One region of the Staphylococcus sp. IVB6181 genome, then DNA from elsewhere that is predicted to be linked to it. Evidence: riboswitches for the same ligand, from Rfam matches in the RefSeq annotation. Region 1 holds a riboswitch; each other region holds the start of a gene.
The links. Region 1 has a riboswitch for S-adenosylmethionine ahead of MUA90_RS08065 (O-acetylhomoserine aminocarboxypropyltransferase/cysteine synthase family protein). Riboswitches for the same ligand answer to the same signal wherever they lie in the genome.
Positions count from the first base shown of each region.

Region 2: another riboswitch for S-adenosylmethionine. It lies ahead of MUA90_RS11585 (MetQ/NlpA family ABC transporter substrate-binding protein); the one in region 1 lies ahead of MUA90_RS08065 (O-acetylhomoserine aminocarboxypropyltransferase/cysteine synthase family protein).
Region 3: another riboswitch for S-adenosylmethionine. It lies ahead of MUA90_RS01545 (methionine ABC transporter ATP-binding protein); the one in region 1 lies ahead of MUA90_RS08065 (O-acetylhomoserine aminocarboxypropyltransferase/cysteine synthase family protein).

Region 1 is NZ_CP095096.1:1,644,363-1,648,655, reverse strand. Features, by position in the region: gene mprF (bifunctional lysylphosphatidylglycerol flippase/synthetase MprF) at 1-2,146, shown strand, start outside; SAM riboswitch class I at 2,316-2,413, shown strand; gene MUA90_RS08065 (O-acetylhomoserine aminocarboxypropyltransferase/cysteine synthase family protein) at 2,473-3,753, shown strand; gene MUA90_RS08060 (homoserine O-succinyltransferase) at 3,755-4,293, shown strand, end outside.
Region 2 is NZ_CP095096.1:2,366,306-2,370,598, forward strand. Features, by position in the region: gene MUA90_RS11575 (hypothetical protein) at 103-444, opposite strand; gene MUA90_RS11580 (lactate/malate family dehydrogenase) at 785-1,738, opposite strand; gene MUA90_RS11585 (MetQ/NlpA family ABC transporter substrate-binding protein) at 1,758-2,576, opposite strand; SAM riboswitch class I at 2,674-2,778, opposite strand; gene norA (multidrug efflux MFS transporter NorA) at 2,919-4,085, opposite strand.
Region 3 is NZ_CP095096.1:347,661-351,953, reverse strand. Features, by position in the region: gene gmpC (dipeptide ABC transporter glycylmethionine-binding lipoprotein) at 1-634, opposite strand, end outside; gene MUA90_RS01550 (methionine ABC transporter permease) at 658-1,317, opposite strand; partial or broken gene MUA90_RS01545 (methionine ABC transporter ATP-binding protein) at 1,319-2,339, opposite strand; SAM riboswitch class I at 2,459-2,570, opposite strand; gene MUA90_RS01540 (LPXTG cell wall anchor domain-containing protein) at 2,752-4,293, opposite strand, start outside.

The sequences.
Region 1 (4,293 bases):
GCACTATATTTCATTAGTGCTGCTGTCGATGCTGACAGGCTTAAGTTTATTATCTATTTTAGTTGTGACACATGTCTTTAATGCCAAGCATTTGCTGGATGACTATCCGGTGGTACATGTCTTGTTATATGTTGTGGCGTGCTTCTTGCCTGTGTTTGTATTTGTGACGATTAAAAAGCCAGTACAGCAATCACATCGTTTTACAGGTGTCTATTTGACGATTGTTTCAAGTATTGAATGGCTTGCTGCGAGTATGGTTTTGTATTTTGCATTGCGTATCGTTGATTTGAATGTGGAATTCACTTCATTTGTCGGCATCTTTATTATTGCAGCAATTGCGGGTTTGATCAGTTTCATTCCTGGGGGCTTTGGTGCATTTGATGTCGTGATATTAGTCGGTTTGAAACATTTGAATCTGCCGGAAGAAAAGATTGTTTTAGCCTTGATGCTGTATCGTTTCGCTTATTATATTGTACCGGTTGTCATTGCGTTGATTTTATCAATGTTTGAATTCGGGACTTCAGCCAAACGCTACCTTGAACAATCGAAATATTATACCCCTGCAAAAGAAGTGACATCGTTCTTGTTTTCTTATCAAAAGATGATCACGCAAAAGATTCCGTCATTGTCTTTAGCAGTACTCGTTATGTTTACAAGTATGATGTTCTTATTAAACAATGTCAGTATCATTTATGACGGACTCTATGACCCGAATCACATGTTTTATTATATTGTGGTAACGATTCATACTAGTGCATGTTTGATTTTAATGCTGAATGTACGCGGTATTTTCAAACAAAGCCGACGTGCGATTTTATTTGCGATGATTTCTGTTATTTTAATTTTTATGATTACGGTTTATACCAATACGTCGTTTTTATTAATTACATGGCTGATCATTGTCTTTGGTTTATTGGTTTATGCGTTCTTAAAAGCACAAGTGCTCAAACGTCCGATTCGTTTGCGCCACTTGATGTCAATGCTGATTATTTCGGTTGTGATGTTAACGTTGAATCATTTTGTCATTGCTTTTGTATTAGAAGCAGTCGATGCGTACCGCATTGAGGTCGACAACTCGATGCTGCGCTATTATTTATGGCTGACGATTTTAGCAGTGATTGTTATTGTGACATTTATCGTATGGCTGTTTGAACAAGCATATAAAAAAGTGAAACCTGATAATGATATTGCACAATGCGAAGCGATTATCGAACAATACGGCGGCAACTATTTAAGTCATTTGCTGCATAGCGGAGATAAACAAGTGTTTATGGATGAATCAGAAGAGGCTTTTATTATGTATCGTCTGAAAGCCAATTGCTTAGTTGTGCTAGGTGATCCGATTGGTAATAAAAACCGCTTTAACGCCTTGTTAGAAGCGTTGTATCATTACGCCCGATACGTTGGGTATGAAATTATTTTCTATCAAGCTACAGACCGTTATATGCCGCTGTATCATGATTTCGGGAACCAGTTCTTTAAGCTTGGGGAAGAAGCGGTCATCGATTTAAGCACGTTTACAACTTCAGGCAAAAAACGCAGAGGTTTTCGTGCTACGTTAAATAAAGTCGAAGAACAAAACATCAGTTTTGAAATTATCGAACCGCCGTTTAATCAAGATTTGCTGAAAGCGTTAGAACAAGTCAGTGATGCGTGGCTGGACGGCAAAAATGAAATGCATTTTTCAGTCGGGCGTTTTACACATGATTATTTAGAGAAGGCACCCGTCGGTATTTTAAGAGAGGCGGACGGTCGAATTATTGCTTTTTGCAGCTTAATGCCGATTCATAATGATGAAGCTATTTCTGTCGATTTGATCCGCTGGCTGCCGGAAGTAGATTTACCGCTGATGGATGCGTTATATCTGCATATGCTACTGTGGAGCAAGGAACAGGGGTATCAAGCTTTTAATATGGGTATGGCGACTTTATCTAATGTGGGTCAAAATGAATACTCGTATTGGAATGAACGTTTAGCAGGAAAAGTATTTGATAACTTTAATACATTGTATCGTTTCAGCGGTTTAAGAAGATATAAAGAGAAATTCAAACCGAATTGGGAACCGCGCTTTTTAGTATATTCGCGTCATAGTTCGTTATGGCAAGGAATGTACAAAGTTTTATGGGTAATTCGCTCCAAACATTAATTGTATAACTGTATTCAAGGCTGAGGCAGCGTATTCGTTGTCTCAGCTTTTTTACATGCATGTAAATTTTGTTGACGAAATATTATTTCTAAAGCCAAAATTCAGAAAAATAAGAATAGTCTATTGACATTACGCTGTATTAGTTCTATACTACTGAATAAATTAATAAAACTTATCCAGAATGGTGGAGGGACTGGCCCAACGATACCAGGCAACCTATTTAAGTTAGGTGCTAATTCCAGCAGGTGAAGACCTGAAAGATAAGCCCAGCGAGTCTATCTTTTTCAGGTAGGCTCATTTTTTATATATTCAAGGAGGAAATGAACATGACAAATGATTTTAAATTCGAAACGTTGCAATTACACGCAGGACAAGAGGTAGATCAATCTTCGCATTCGAGAGCGGTACCGATTTATCAAACGACTTCATTTACATTTGACGATACACAACACGCAGCTAACTTATTTGGTTTAAAAGAACTTGGTAATATCTATTCTCGTTTAACTAACCCTACTGTAGCAGTATTTGAAACACGTGTTGCTGAACTTGAAGGCGGGGTTGCAGGGATTGCGGTAGCATCAGGTATGGCTGCGATTACTTATGCAATTCAAACTGTAGCAGATGCTGGCGACCACATCGTAGCAAGCTCTACTTTATACGGCGGTACACATACATTATTTGCACATACTTTACCTAAATTCGGTATCGATGTTTCTATCGTTGACAGCAAAAACTTTGATGAAGTGAAAAACGCAATCAAAGATAATACAAAAGCGTTATACATTGAAACTGTAGGGAACCCTGAAGGTAACGTTGAAGACATTGAAAAATTAGCTGATATTGCACATGAAGCAGGTATTCCATTAATCGTAGATAACACATTCGCTTCTCCATACTTAATCAATCCGATTAAATACGGTGCAAACATTGTGGTGCATTCTGCAACTAAATTTATCGGCGGTCATGGTACTTCTATGGGCGGTGTCGTTGTAGACGGCGGTAACTTCGACTGGACACAAAATGACAAATTCCCTGGTTTAACTGAGCCTGATCCTTCTTACCATGATTTAGTATTCACTGAAGCTTTCGGCCCAGCTGCATTAGCTTTCAAAATCAGAACAACTTTACTTCGCGATACAGGTGCAGCGTTATCTCCGTTTAATGCTTTCTTATTATTGCAAGGTTTAGAAACATTATCATTAAGAGTAGAACGTCATGTTGAAAACGCAGAAAAAGTAGCGAAATTCTTAGAAGGCCACGAAAAAGTAGAATGGGTTAAATATGCAGGCTTGCCTTCAAGCGAATATTACGACTTAAAACAAAAATACCTTCCAAAAGGCGCAAGCTCAATCTTTACATTCGGCGTTAAAGGCGGCTATGAAGCAGGTATTAAATTTATCGAATCATTAGAATTATTCTCTTTACTTGCGAACGTTGGGGATGCGAAATCATTAGTCATTCACCCAGCTTCAACAACACATGCGCAATTAAATGAAGAGGATCAATTAAAAGCAGGTATTACACCTGAAACTATCCGTGTATCTATTGGACTTGAACATATTGATGACATCATCAATGACTTAGAAAAAGGATTAGACGCGATTTAAGATGCTCTTTACTGATGGAATTCCTATTCTGCCTGTATTAAAGCAGGAACACATCGATTTTGAAGATAAACGGATAACTAATGGTTTGAATTTATTGATTGTTAACCTTATGCCTATGAAACAAGATGCTGAAAGACAGTTGTTAAGATTGCTTGGGCAGACGTGTCACGACATTAATGTCGACTTTATCTATCCGGTTACTCATCAACCTAAATCTTCTTCGAATCGACATGCTGAGCAGTATTATAAGGAATTTGATGAGATTAAAGATAATTATTATGATGGTTTTATAATGACAGGTGCACCTGTAGAACATCTTGATTTTTCTGCTGTAGATTATATAGAGGAACTCAAAGAGATTTACGATTGGTCGAATACCCATGTCAAACAGCGTTTATTTATATGCTGGGGCGCACAGTTTGCGTTGAACTACCGTTACGGCATTCATAAACGGATGTTTAATGAAAAACTGACTGGGATTTATCGTTATCAAATCTTACAGGCGCATCCTGCGTTGTTTGAAATTCCAGAGTATATTAT
Region 2 (4,293 bases), 720 kb from region 1:
CCTCATATTTAATATAGCACGCAAAGCAAACAGACAACATCAATACCGCTTCAAACCTAAAAAAACAAGGCGCCCCGACACTGTTTCTGCTCATTTCTGAGTTCAGTTGCCCGATACGCCTTGTTTTGTAAAATGCTGAAGCCATTGCTGACTCACATCATTTGCGATAAATGTGAGTGAAATCACAAATACTGAATTGGATTCTGCTTTTGTACTATGTGCTGCTTCTGTATGTTGTGTTGATGCCCCCCCAGCCACTGCACTGTATGTAGGTGGAGGAGTTTCTGATGCATTGTTGTTTGACGAAACATGCTCGCTTTGCATGAAAGCAGAGACACCGTTTTGGAACTTAGCAAGTTCGCTTTCATTCGTCACTAATACTAACAGAAAAATCAAGCAACAAGCCAGAATGCCAGCATATACCCATAAAATTAACGCTCTCATTCTTATAACCTCTTCACCCTTGATTCGTGATTACAATATTAACACAAAAACTTTACATAAACGGTAAGTAGTAAGCTATTTAAACCAAATGTAATATATGTAACAGAACCGACACGAAAATAACGGTGACATCACAAAGTGACACAAACCTCTTTTTGGTTGCGAACATCCTATTTAACAAGGTTTAACGTCTATCTGATTGCTTTCCTTCTCATCTATCCCTTCAAATTTTGTCCATAAAATTGAAATCATGTTACAAACACACTACAAATAAGACTATTCACAGAAAAAGCAGGTCAACTGCTGGGGTTAAACACCTCGCAACTGACCTGCTGATATATTATTGATTTTCTTTAATAGCTTGTTCGCCTTGTTCAATGGCTTGTTGAATAAATTGATGTGCGGCTTCTAATTGCTGTACCTCTGTATCAGAAAGTGCTATCGGCAAACGTTGTTTTATACCTTGTCGATCAATCAATGTTAACAGACTTAATGCGCCATCAGATAAGCCATACTCATGATTGACTAGACCGCTCACCGGTTCAATCGTATGTTCATTCAATACAACAGCGTGTGCTAATTGTACAGCTGCTCTTGAAATGGCCGCATTCGTCCAGCCTTTCTTGATAAAGACATCAAATGCTACTTCATCAATACTATGCGACACAGCTGCTTGGTTGATTGGTTCTGCGCCTGTTAACTGTTCAAACTCAGGCAATTCAATACCATGAATGCGTACACGGCTCCAAACAGGTACACAGTGAGAGCCATGCTCGCCTAAAACAAAAGCCTCTACGTCTTTAGGATCGACATCGTAGTAAGCTGCAATTAAAGTACGAAAACGAGAAGACTCTAAAATTGTTCCTGTTCCAATGACTTTATCAGCTGGATAACCTGCCTGATGACCCAAATAAGTCATTGCATCCACAGGATTAGAAATTAAGATAACAATAGGCTCTGTCGTTACAGCAGAAAGCTTGCTGAAGACTTCATGAACGATGGTACTGTTCGCTTTCGTCAATAAGGTACGATCCTTCATATCTGGTGTAGAAGGTGCGCTGGCTGAAATAATTACGATATCCGCATCTTTTAAATCCTCGTACCCTCCGGTTTGGATATCCACATGATGCGAACGTTTCAAACCTTGGATATGCAAGTGGTCTAAGACTTCTCCTTCAGCTTGCGAAGTATCTGTATCCACTACAACGATTTGTGAAAAGCATCCTAAATATTGTGCATCAGTCAATACTTGGCTGCCTACTCTGCCTACACCGATAATCCCTAATTTTGTCATTATAATTCTCTCCCTTGTCTTACTTAGCTTCATACGGTATTACGTCTTTACCGTATTCTTTTTTAATGAATGCTTTCATATCTTTTGATTGCAATACTTTAATCAAAGTTTGGAATTTTTCATCATTTTTATGTCCTTCTTTTACCGCAAGGATATTCGCAAATGGTGAAGATTCGTTTTCCATAACAATGGCATCTTTAGAAGGTGTTAAACCATTATCAATTGCATAGTTAGAGTTCATGATAACAGCTGCACCTTCACCGCTTTTATACGTTTTCGGCAAGAATTCTGCGCCTTGCTGATTATTGAATTTCAAATCTTTCTTGTTTTCCACAATGTCTTCGAATTTTGCATCTTCGATTTTGACACCATCTTTGATTTTAACCAAACCTTCATTTACAAAGAATGATAGGAAACGTCCTTCTTCTGCTGGGTTATTTGAAACATAGATTGTTGATCCTTTCGGAATATCTTTAATGTTTTTGTATTTTTTACTATATACACCCATTGGTGTTGTGAAGACTTTGCCGACTTCTTCTATTTTATAACCATGTGATTTCTTTTCGGCTTTTAAATAAGGAACGTGTTGGAATAAGTTCGCATCCACATCGCCTTTGTCTAATAATTTATTCGGCACTTTATAATCGTTAACGACTTTTACTTCTAAGTCATAACCTTTTTTCTTCATTTCTTTCTTAGCATGTTCTAACACTTCACCATGAGGCGCAGGAGAGGCCGCAACTGTAATTTTTTTGTTTTCTCCGCCTTTACCTTGACCGCAGGCTGCTAATACGACTAACAAAATACATAACCCGATAAAACTGATTAATTTTTTCATCTTACTATGACACCATCCCTATGTAATTTACAAATAACAAGACTCCTTTCAATAGAAAAAGCTCCCCCTTAAATTAAGAGAAAGCTTTTCGTTCTTTCTCTCATCTTCATAAGCAATTGCTTTTTGTGAATTAGCACCACTTCGTATATACGATGGTTGCTGGGCTTCATAGGGCACATCCCTCCGCCGCTCTTGATAAGAGTCTTATTAAATTGAATTGTATTAAGGTTACCACCAGTTATATAATTCGTCAATCTTATTTTCATATTTTTCTGAAAAAAATACTGTAATAATTAAAGTGCCAACAATAAACTGCTGGCACATGTATCTTTTCTTTTAAAATTACACTTTCATTCCTTTATTCTTTCTAATCGTCTTCTCTATCATAATAATTACAATTCCAAGCAGCATAACAGTAATAGACATGTACAACGGAAATTCAAAGTTCACGTCATATAATGAACCCGCGACAAGTGGTCCTGCAAAGTTGCCCATACTAGTAAATGTCGAGTTTAATCCACCGGCAAGTCCTTGGCGGTTGCCTGCAATATTTGAAAAGTAGTTGGTAATCGCAGGTCGGATCATGTCGAAACCGATAAATACAATAAAGCTGATGATCATGATTGACCAATAGTGGTGTGCAACTACTAATAAGAATAAGACTACTGCTGAATAAAAGAGCGAAATTTGAATAAAGGTCAATTCTTTGAAATACTTCATAAACTTATCAAATAAGAAAATTTGGAAGATAGCACCTGCTAAACCGCCGCCCATTATAGCGATAGAAATATCTTTTGGAGCATAGTGTGCTTTATCTGCAGTATATAAAGGATACAGTGTTTCAAAAGCTGCTAAACCGAATGCGAGTACGAATGTAATAATGATCGGTGTAATAAAAGCTTTGATATTAACTTTAGCTAATTCTTGCGGCTCTACAAATTGGTGGAAACCATCTGTTGTTTCGCGTTTTGCGCCATGAATAAAGAATACCGAACAAACAAAAGCTATAATACCTAAACTTCCTGCAAAATAGAACGGCAGACGATGGGAGAATTCAGCCATAAAACCGCCGAACCCTGGTCCTAAAATAAACCCTGAGTTGATAATGGCAGACATATAGCCGAAGTTCTTAGCTTTATCTTGCGGCGGCGAAATATCCGCAATCATGCCTGTTACACCCGGCATGACCATACCAGCACTAAAGCCCCCGATAATTCTTGAAATAATTAACAATGTATAATTACTGCTCATCGCAAAGATAAATTCAGAAACAGAGAATAATATCAATCCGATACAGATAATGAGTTTTTTGCCTAATTTATCAGCAAGGTTGCCTCCGAATGGAGAAATTACCATTTGCGCTAATGCAAAGGCCGCAACAAGAATACCTAAATCACTTCCATTTAAACCTAAATCCTTTAAATAGACAGGTAATACAGGTACAACTAATCCAATCCCTAAGAAAACGAGAAATATATTAAAGTAAAGTGTGATTAATTGCTTACTCATGATAGCCTCCTTTATTGCGTATTTTACGTCGATTTTTGTAATGACTACCTATTATACACCAAAGTTATTCTATAGCTCAATCAAATAATTTTATCTTAAGTTAGTAGCATTATTCCCTGATTATTTAAAATTTATGCTTCATTTCAAGGTATGCCTAACCTGCGCTTTTAATTGATATCTCCGTTAAAAAGATGTATTATATTCACTT
Region 3 (4,293 bases), 1.3 Mb from region 1:
CTAAGTAGATTGGATCTTTTTTCGCATCTAAACCAGCTTTAGTTGCTACACCATTGTTGATAACTGAAATATCCACATCGTCTAATGCACGTGCTGTTTGTTGCGCATCTACTGCTTTAATATCTAATTTTTTCTTATTTTCAACGATATCTTTGATTCCGCCTTTTAAGCCGAAGTCTTTAGAAAGTTTGATATAGCCAGCTTTTTCTAAAAGTTTTAACGCACGTGCTTGGTTAGATACGTCGTTAGGAATAATCACTTTAGCTCCGTCTTTCAGTTCTTTAATATCTTTGATTTTTTTAGAGTAAATACCTAATGGTGCGAATACTGTTGTACGGATTGGCGTAATCTTTGTACCTTTGTTAGCTTTTTCATATTGATCTAAGAATGCAAAGTGTTGGAATGCGTTCATATCGATATCCCCATCGTTCAGCGCTTTGTTCGGTACGTTATAATCTGAGAATTGTTTTACTTTTACTGTAATACCATCTTTTTCCGCTAATTCTGCGACTTTATCCCAAACTTTTGTTTCGTTAGATGCTACACCGACTGTAACTGTTTTGTTATCATCTTTCTTCCCGCATGCCGCAAGAATAACGACAAATGCGATTGCTAGTACTAATAATTTCTTCATTGAACGAATTGCCCCTTTTTAAATTAATTTCTTCTGATTTTCTTAGCTAATACATTCCCTAGAGATTGAATCAGCTGAACCATAATAACTAAGATAATGACTGTAATCACAATGACGATTGTATCGAAACGCTGGTAACCATAAGCTAAAGCTAAGTCACCAATACCGCCGCCTCCGACAGCACCTGCCATCGCAGTAGCTCCGATTAAACCGATAATTGCTGTGGTTAATGCTAAAATTAATGATCCTAATGCCTCTGGTAATAAGAAGTAGCGGATAATTTGAATAGGAGATGCTCCCATCGCATTCGCTGCTTCAATCACACCTGAACTCACTTCAAGCAATGAGTTCTCAACGAGTCTTGCAATATAGGGCGCTACATAAACAGTAAGCGGTACTATTGCAGCTGCTGTTCCGATTGATGTACCTACAACTAATTTCGTGAATGGTACAATCGCAATCAATAAGATGATGAAAGGTACAGAACGCAGTACGTTAATCACCGGATTAAGAACATGATAAATTACTTTATTTTCCCAAATGCCGTCTTTCTTTGTGACAACTAGTAACACACCTAATGGAATACCGATTAATGCACCGATAACTAACGAAATAGAAACCATTAGCAGTGTTTGATATAAAGCTTCAAGTAATTGAGAAGAATCTAAAGTTGAACCGAGCATGTTATTTTACCTCCTCAAATTCAATATTATTTTGCTTCAAGTAATCAAAGGCACGTTGCTTTTCTTCATCTGAACCTTTAATTCGTAATGTCAGATAACCCACTGAAGTATCTTGAATGTCTGACATCGATGCATAGATAACATTCACATCCAGCTTGAAATCTTTAATTAATGTCTGAATCACTGAGAGACCAAGCTGCGAACCTTCTAAGTACACTTTGACATCTAAATAATTATTATCATCAGTTGGTAATTGATGAATCATTTTATCGCTGATATCTGTACTGATAACGGTTGAGACGAAGCTCTTAGCTGTCTTTGTCTTAGGATGGCTGAAAACATCTAAGACACTGCCGAGTTCTATAACACTGCCTTGTTCCATTACCGCAACTTTATCGCAAATCTGTTGAATCACACTCATTTCGTGTGTAATTAACAAAATTGTGACATCAAATGTTTGATTGACGCGTTTTAACAAATGCAGAATCGAATCCGTTGTTGCAGGGTCTAACGCACTTGTTGCTTCATCACATAACAAGATTTTAGGATCCGTCACTAATGCAACGTGCAATCGCAACTCTTTGCTTTTGACCGCCTGAAAGCTCATTAGGATACTGTGACCCTTTATCAGCTAACCCTACGAAATCAAGCATTTCTTCGACTTTTGCTTGTATGTATTGCTTCTTCTTGCCTTCAAGGATGAGCGGCATTGCTACGTTATTGAATACTGTTTTAGAATTAAGCAAGTTGAAATGCTGGAAAATCATTCCTATATTCTTTTTAACTTTGCGCAATTCTTTTTTGTTATATTGATTAATGTTATGACCATCTACAATAATGTCTCCTGATGTTGCATCTTCAAGCTTATTCACTAGTCGGATTAAAGTACTTTTACCTGCACCACTGTACCCGATAACCCCAAAAATTTCTTGTCGTTCTACAGTGAAACTGACATCTTTTAAAGCTTGAATTTTTGTTGAGCGTTTACGGAATGTTTTATTGACATCCTTGAACTCAATCATAGGTAAATCCCCCTCTAATAATTTGAAATGAATGAATTTTTCTTAATTTGTGATAATTCCAAAAGAAGAAAATCCCGAGGACTAATGAAACAAGTCCTCGGGATATAATATATCGGCTCGTCTCATCTTCACAGTATCTCACTGCAGGAATTGGCACAGTTATTAATGATCATCATTAATTCTGTTGCCGAGGCTTCACAGGGCCTGTCCCTCCGCCTCTCTGGATAAGAGTTATATTCAATTCATTTATATTCCATATCTTACAAACACTGAGTGAAAAAGTCAACATTATTTTTCAGAAAGTTACTTAAATTTATTCAATTCAAAAATCCTAAAATAAGAAAGCGTTTTCATTCACTATTAAAAAAGAACCAGGCCGAAGCCTGATTCCTTTTATACTCAAATCATAGTATTATTCTTCATCTTTACGACGTTTTGATCCAAGTACTGATGCTGCACCTAAACCAGCAAGCAATGAACCATATAATAATGGTGCTGTTTCGTCAGAACCTGTATCAGGTAATGATTGCGCTGATTTTTCTGGTTGTTGTACTGGTGCTGCTTTAGGTTGTTCTACATTGTGATAAACCACTTTATGTTCAAGGTGTTTACCAGCAAATTTATTCGTATCTTTTTGACCCACATTCACGTAATGTGTATGTCCAACAGATTTTGGTTGTACTGGAGTAGTTTCAACAGTACCTGTTGGTACATTTTTATTTCTGTTTGTTGTCGGTGTCACCGGTACTTGCGGTGCCACTGATACTTGCGGTGCCACTGGTACTTGCGGTGCCACCGGTATTTGTGGTGTTACAGGTACTTGCGGTGTTACTGGTACTTGTGGTGTTACAGGTACTTGTGGTTGTACAGGAACACTTGGTTGTGCTGGTACCAATGGAATCATTGGAATTGACACTTTTGGTGTGACTGGTTTTGTACAAGGTACGATAATTCTTGTATTATCTGCACATTGTAATACCACATTACCAATTGCATCATGGTTATATCCTACAATTGCAACAGGATATCCATAAGCATTGCATGGAATTTCAACACGTTGACCATCACTGAAGATGATTACATTTGTGTTATATGCATCAATGTAGTTATTAACGATATATGCAGGTGGAGTCGGTACTGCGTTTCTGCCATCACGTCCATCTCTGCCGTCGCGGCCATCACGACCGTCAAGACCGTCGTTACCTCTTAAGACTGTAATTGTATTACCGTCGCTGAACTCAACAATTGTATTGCCATCATGGTCAAAGTGGTAATCTTTTACAGATACTGATGCACCATCTTTGCCTTTTGGAATTGTGATTTCACGACCGTCACTGAAGACAACGATTGTGTTTCCGTTTGGATCAACTTTTTGTCCGACTACAGTAATTGATTTGCCATCTTTACCGTCTTTGCCATCTTTGCCTTTTAAGACTGTGATAGTATTGCCATCGCTGAATTCTACAACTGTGTTGCCATCCGCATCAGGATGTGAATCTTTGACTGTTACAGATGTACCGTCTTCACCTTTATCGCCTTTGTCGCCTTTTGGAATAGTAATGCTGCTGCCGTCACTGAAATCAACAACTGTGTTGCCTTCAGGAGTTTTAGAATGTCTTACGACTGTAACAGATTGACCAGCATCGCCTTTCGCACCTTTTGGAACGATAATTTCATGACCATCACTGAATGTAACTTTGATATCACCGCTAGGTAATGTTTCAGTTCCTGTAATAGTTACTGAAGTACCATCTGCACCTCTATCTCCTTTAGGAATCACAGCATGTGAACCATCTGAGAATGTTACAACTGTATTGCCATCAGCGTCTGGTGCTGTTGATCTTACTGTGATTGATTGGCCATCATCACCTTTTTCACCTTTTGGAATAACAAGAGATTTGCCATCGCTGAAGACTACTTTTGTTGAACCGTCAGGTTGAACTTCTGTACTTGA